2 regions of the Thermodesulfovibrio obliviosus genome follow, and region 2 is predicted to be linked to the other one. Evidence: riboswitches for the same ligand, from Rfam matches in the RefSeq annotation. Region 2 holds a riboswitch; the other holds the start of a gene.
The links. Region 2 has a riboswitch for cobalamin ahead of V4D31_RS05895 (TonB-dependent receptor). Riboswitches for the same ligand answer to the same signal wherever they lie in the genome.
Positions count from the first base shown of each region.

Region 1: another riboswitch for cobalamin. It lies ahead of metE (5-methyltetrahydropteroyltriglutamate--homocysteine S-methyltransferase); the one in region 2 lies ahead of V4D31_RS05895 (TonB-dependent receptor).

Region 1 covers NZ_CP144374.1:1,319,144-1,322,565, forward strand. The annotation lists gene metE (5-methyltetrahydropteroyltriglutamate--homocysteine S-methyltransferase) at 1-1,508, opposite strand, end outside; cobalamin riboswitch at 1,538-1,708, opposite strand; gene V4D31_RS06735 (autotransporter outer membrane beta-barrel domain-containing protein) at 1,866-3,422, shown strand, end outside.
Region 2 covers NZ_CP144374.1:1,173,897-1,177,318, reverse strand. The annotation lists gene V4D31_RS05910 (methylated-DNA--[protein]-cysteine S-methyltransferase) at 1-465, opposite strand; tRNA gene V4D31_RS05905 (tRNA-Lys) at 536-608, shown strand; gene V4D31_RS05900 (NAD-dependent deacylase) at 719-1,465, opposite strand; cobalamin riboswitch at 1,503-1,718, shown strand; gene V4D31_RS05895 (TonB-dependent receptor) at 1,749-3,422, shown strand, end outside.

The DNA of each region.
Region 1 (3,422 bases), 150 kb from region 2:
CTTACACATCTTGAGCCATAGGATTGAACCCATCCATTTTTTGTTATGGCAAATCCCTGAAGCTTCTCTGCAAAGAACTCAACCATATCTGTTCTTTCAAACTCTCCATGAACTAAAACATCAAGTCCAATGTCGTGCTGAATCTCAATTGCCCTTTTGATTTCATTGTTGATAAAGGATTCATACTCCTCAAAAGAGATTCTTCCTGCTTTATAATCTGCCCTTACTTTTCTCAGCTCAGCGGTTTGAGGAAAGCTTCCTATTGTGGTCGTTGGAAAAAGAGGAAGTTTGAGAATTTCCATCTGTTTTTCATATCGTTCACTGAAAGAGGGTTTTCTGCAAAGAGCATTTTCATCAATCTGAGAGATTTTTTTCTGAACTTCAGGATTAGTAAATTTCATGGATAAATTCTGCTCTGGAGGCTCTTTACCTTCATTTATTGCTGTTTTAAGGATTGTAAGCTCCTCAAGCCTTTCATTTGCAAAGCTTAACAGGCGGAGGATTTCTTCAGGCAGACTTTCATTTTTCACAGTCACTGGAAGATGCATGAGAGGACAGGAGTTGGAAAGAATTATATGTTTCGTAAACTTTGTAAGAGTCTCAATGAGTTTCAATGCTTCTTTAAAGTCTGTCTTCCATGGATCTCTTCCAGAGACAACTCCTGCAATTAATGTTTTATCCTCTGGAAAGCCAAATTTTAATATGTTCTCAAGATTCTCCTTCCCCTCAACAAAATCAAATCCAATGCCATGAACTGGTAGTTCATAAACTATTTTTTCATACTGTGATAAAGATTCATAGTAAGTTTGGACATAGACTTTTATTTTACTGAGCCCGGTAGTGATTTTTCTGTAACAATTTATGATTGTCTGAACATCATTGTCTAATTCAAGAACCATTGCAGGCTCGTCAATCTGGACTTCCTCAACATCAGATTCTTCAAGCTCTTTAAGAAGTCTTCTGTAAACTGAAACTATACTGTCAGAGAAATAAGTATAATTTTTTACTTTGGCACAGTAAAGATAGGTAAAGGGACCAACTATCACAGGTTTTGTTTTAAGGTTAAGATTATTTTTCAGAAGTTCAAACTCTTTTAAGGCTTTGTTTTCCCTGAGTTCAAACTCAGTATCAGATTCAATTTCAGGAACAATGTAGTGATAGTTTGTGTTAAACCACTTTGTCATCTCTGAAGCAGGAGCATCTGCTGAACCTCTTGCTATTGCAAAGTATCTTTCCAGAGGGTCTTCAATTTTTTTGAATCTTTTGGGAATAACATTAAACATGAAGGAAAGATCAAGGATAAAATCATAAAGGGAAAACTCATTAGATGGAATAATGTCAATTCCATGCAGGGCAATGGTATTTGCATTATTGATGATTAATTTTTCAGCCTCTTCAATTAGCTCCCTTTGAGAGATTTTTCCACTCCAGTAGTGCTCTAAGGCTTTTTTAAGCTCTCTCTGAGGACCAATCCTGGGATAGCCAAAGACAGTAGTTTTAACGGTCATTTAATTCCTCCCACGAGGTATTCTGAAAGCCAAAGGCTTTCAGGCTGGATAGGTCTTCCGACTCTGGGCTAACTAACCTACTTGCCCGCCTTCCCAGAGCTATCTCCAGTGGCTTAAATGGGCTTTCGTTCCCAACACGGCTGCGGGGCAGCGGGGGATTCTCACCCCTCTTCCCTTACATCCAGCAATTTTGAAAATAAAAAAAAAAGAGAGATTTTGTCAAACCACATTTTGTAGAGCCTTAAGCTAATAAATTTTTGTCCTGGACAAGATCTCAGATTTTTATATGAGGCAATTCAGAGGTTGACTTTTTTTTTATTAAATTAGAATGAGAAAAATTTTACCGGGAGGTGTAATATGAGAGGTAAATTTATTACGGTGGGAAGTCTTTTGGGGTTTTTTCTTTTTTGTCTTTTATTTTTCTTAACAGGCTCTGCGGGGGCGACTCAGGTAAAAGGAGCTTCTGTTTCTTCAACAACGGACAATTACTCCCAGGATACCGATGTAGATGTTTCAGATAATTCAGGAGGTCGTGTTTATGGGATATTTGTAGAAAGGAGTTCAAATCCCCTTATTAAATTAACAATCAATGCAAATGTTAAGGGGACTGCAACCAATCCCGCAGGTGGGAGCGGGGCTTATGGGATATGCTCCTGGGATAGAGCTATAAACCAGCTAATCATTAATCAAAATGGAACCATTTCAGCAATTGCAACAGGTAATTATGCAGATGCATTTGGAGTTGTTGCAAACTCCATAGGTAGTTTTACCAATACTGGAAGCATTTCAGCAAATGCAACAGGTGGTAATGCAGAGGCATATGGAGTTCCTGCAGAGTCCATAGGTAATTTTAAAAATAATGGCAATATAGAAGTTTATGTGAATAGTAGCTCTCAGAACCCAAGTATTGACGCACTCGCACTTGTAGTATCAAATAGTAACAATGCAACAGTTATCAATGACGGAACCATGAAAGTAGTCCTTAGCCTACCTAAAAATGCTGACATGACAAATGTTAATGCTACAGTTTTCTACATTTACGGTTCTAATGTAACACTTTCAAACTATGGCTATACCTGGGTTGAAAGTAATGTGCCAGGGCCTAACTTAAGAACACTTTATATTGATAGCAATTCAAATGTTATTTTAAAAGACAAGTTTGCTATTACCTTTGGAGCACCTGGGGTTAATCCTGATACAAGACCAATTTATGTAGATTCTAATTCGAAACTTAACCTTAATAATGCCACTCTTATTGCAAGACTTGATAGTAGAAATTTAAGACTTAATGAACCCTATTACTTAATTGAAAACCACGGAACAGTTAATGGTCAATGGGGTGGGCTTGAGAGAGGATATCCTAATCCAGATATTCAGGTAGCCTGGTATGATCCACAAAGCCTTGGAGAAAATTCTGCTGTTGTCTTCCGTTATGCTCCAACTACAACCGCATTAGCACCTGTTACAGGAGGGATGGCAGGAGCTCCAATTATAACTTCAGCTATATCAGCAGCTCTGCTTACTTACTCTCCTACATCTATGACTATGGTTGTTGGCTATGACAGGCAACCAATTATGTTAGCTTCAGCAGGAGTTAGTGAGGCTGGATATATAGCTCCAGCTTATAGCAAGGGTATTTGGCTTATGCCTCTTTATACAAGGGTTAATGCTAATGACCTTGGGTTTGATGCAGATTCTTATGGATTTGCCCTTGGAGGAGGTGGAAGATTTGCACCAAATTTTGGGGTAGAACTCTATGCAGGTTATTTACGCAATAACCTTAATTTTAGCCTTAAAGGAGCAGATAGCGAAGATCAGGACCTTTACTTTGGAGGATTTAATCTGATTTATGCACCAAAGCCCTACTTTGCAAAGCTTATGGCAGTTGGATATTATGCCAATCATGACTACAAG
Region 2 (3,422 bases):
TCAATAAGATTTTATTAGAAGCACAGACTTTTCATGTTTTATGAGCCACTGTTTTGCCTCTATTCCAAGGCTATATCCTCCTGTGGTTCCGTCAGATTTGATTACTCTATGACAGGGAATAACAATCGGTAAAGGATTTCGCTTTAAAGCCTGTCCAACAGCTCTTGGTGATGTATTAAGTTTGTTAGCAATCCAGTTGTATGTAACAGTATGAGCATATGGTATTTTAAGGGTTAAATCAAGAACTGCTCTATCAAACTCAGATACATTCTGGATGTTTACAGGATAATTAAACTCTGAGAGTTTTCCTACAAAATACGCATTCAGTTGTTCAACAAAATTCAAGGCAATTCCTGGGATGCATGTTTTTTCAAGATTTGTTAAAGATATTTTCGTTACTGCTAATGAATTATCAAATAAAATTTCAAGAAAACCAACAGGAGTTTTTACGCAGGCAAAATACATTAATTTATTATAATAGCATAAACTAATTAAAGTTGACCTTTTAGCTTATTTTTTTGTATTCTAAATTTGTGGGCCGTTAGCTCAGCTGGTAGAGCAGCTGACTCTTAATCAGCGGGTCGCAGGTTCGAATCCTGCACGGCTCATTGATTTTAAAGAGTTGTTGATTTTTATTCTCCATATTATTCAACACATGTTCATCACATATAGCCTCAAGCACTTTTTTCTTTAAGTCTGGATTAATTTTATCTTAAAATTATATTGCTATATCTTTTAAAACCTGACTAGCACTACCGTAAAATACTATCTCTGCCATCCAATCCCAGTCTGTTTCTGCCTTATTTATGAAAATGAGCTTTGCACCTCTTGTATGGGCAATTCTCGGGATTGAAGCAGCGGGTTCAACCTGAAGAGATGTTCCAATTACGAGCATGAGGTCACATTGATTGGCGATCTGCTGTGCCATAATGAGTTCTTTTTCAGGCATTGGTTCTCCGAAAAATACAACTGTTGGCTTTATTATGCCACCACAGTCGTAACATCTTAAATCAAGCTGTTCCTCAAGCATTTTCAATATTTCATCCATTTTATAAAGTTTTTCACAGTCAAGACAGATTGCACCTCTTTGATTACCGTGAAGTTCAATAACGCTTTTACTGCCAGCCATTTGATGAAGTCCATCAATGTTTTGTGTTATAACATGTTTAATAAATCCCTTTTTTTCAAGCTCTGCAAGGGCAATATGTGCATTATTTGGTTTTGCATTTGTGAGATGATGAATGAGTTCTTTTTTCATTCTCCAGAATTCTTCTCTTGCTTGCCTGTCATAAATAAATTCCTGATATGTGACAATTCTAAATCTCTGCCACAATCCACCAGGACTACGGAAATCAGGTATTCCAGATTCTGTAGAAATTCCTGCTCCAGTGAAAGCCACAGTATAGTTGGAGTTTTTAATAAGTTGTGAAGCTTTTTTAATTTTTTCCTGATAGGTTAAATTCATATTTTTAAAAAATATCAAAAAGATTGCGTTATGTCAAGAGATTTGACCAGTTTTAGATAAATCTTGTATACTTTTTTGGTTGGACTTAGGGAAGAGAGGTGAGAATCCTCCGCTGCCCCGCAGCCGTGTTGGGAACGAAAGCCCATTCATGCCACTGAACCCTTTAAACAATGTAGTGAAAAGGGTTTGGGAAGGCGGGCAAGTAGGCACTGAGCCCTGAGCCGGAAGACCTGTCCAGCTGGAGGCTATTTGAGCTTCCAATTCCTCGAGGGAGGGTTTTGCAATGATTTTTCTTCTTATCTTTTTTATTTCATTTCTTTTCTGTCAATCTGTTTTAGCAGAGGAATCCAGACTTGAAGAAATTGTTGTAACAGCAACAAAATTCGAAGAGCTAAAAAAGGATGTTGCTTATTCTGTTCAGGTTATCACTCAGGAAGATATTAAAAGTTCTACTGCAGACAATGCGAGTGACTTGATTGCAGAAGCGGCAATTGGACATGTTCAAAAATATCCAGGTTTATTAACGAGTAGTATTGGATTAAGAGGATTCAGGACTGATCTATTTGATGACCTCAAAAGCAGGGTTTTGGTTCTTATAAATGGAAATCGTGCTGGCACAGTAAATCTTGCAACCATACCTGTTGATGATATAGATAGAATTGAAATAGTTAAAGGACCTGCATCAGTGCTTTATGGTTCTTCAGCAATGGGAGGTGTAATTAACATAATAACCAAACATGGAAAAGAAGAAGGTATACATGGTTCAATTGGTGGTCAAGCAGGTTCATGGGATTTCTGGAAAACAAAAGCTGAATTGTATGGCAAAAAAAATAATTTTGATTTTTATATTTCAGCCAGCCGTGCTGAAGTGGATGATTATTCTGCAAAAAATTATGGAAAAATAGAAAATACAGGTTACAATGATGAATCTTTATCAGCGCGCTTAGGATACAGCTTTTTTGATAAACACCATATTTCCTTAGGATTTCAGCATTGGAGAGGATGGAAGATTGGCTCTCCTGGTCCAATATACGAACCAGATCCTGATGATTACAACAACATTGAAAGAAATAGATTTGATTTAGAGTATAAAACGTCAACATTTAAAGCTGGATATTATTTTACAAAGGACAGGAATGAATATCATGAAGGCTCTATAGCAGGTACATGGGAGATACCAAATGAAGTTACTTTAAAAAAGACAACCACTCAGGGTGCAACCATTCAGAAGATGTTTTCAATAGATGACCACAGAATTATAATCGGCGGACAGTGGGATAGAATAGAAGTTAAAAATTCAAGAAATACCGGTGCTCCCTACAATCCAAACTCAAAGTATGACAGTTGCGGAGTATTTACTGAAGGAAGATTAAGTCTGTTCAAGAAAAAACTTTTACTAAACGTAGGAATCCGTTATGACTACTTTGAAAACGAAATACTTCCAACAGAAGGTATTTTAAGCTTAAAACCAAGAAAAGAAAATCTTGATCATCTAACAGTAAGAGGGGGTATTTTATACAAAATTACAGATAGTTTATCAATAAAAGCCAATGCTGGCACTGCATTCAGAGCTCCTGCACCTGATGAGCTTGCAGTTGATTATATTTCATGGGGGATACATTATTTGGGTAATCCAGATTTAAAACCAGAAAAAAGTAAATCCTATGATGTAGGATTTGCCTATACAAAAGATTTTTTCAATGCTGAGCTTACTTTTTTTCATTCAGAATTTAAAGACAAAATTCTTAGTTACTATGATAACACTCTCAATGCCCAAACATTTAAAAATGTTGAAGGAGCTACAATTCAGGGCATAGAAGGAAATCTTTCCTATGATATTGGAGCATTAGCAGGCTTAAATTTCTCTTTGGAGCCATTTATCAATTTTACATATCATACAAGATACTCAAGTAAAGATGAAGTTGAGATAAAAGAATATGGAAAAAATCTTACGTAT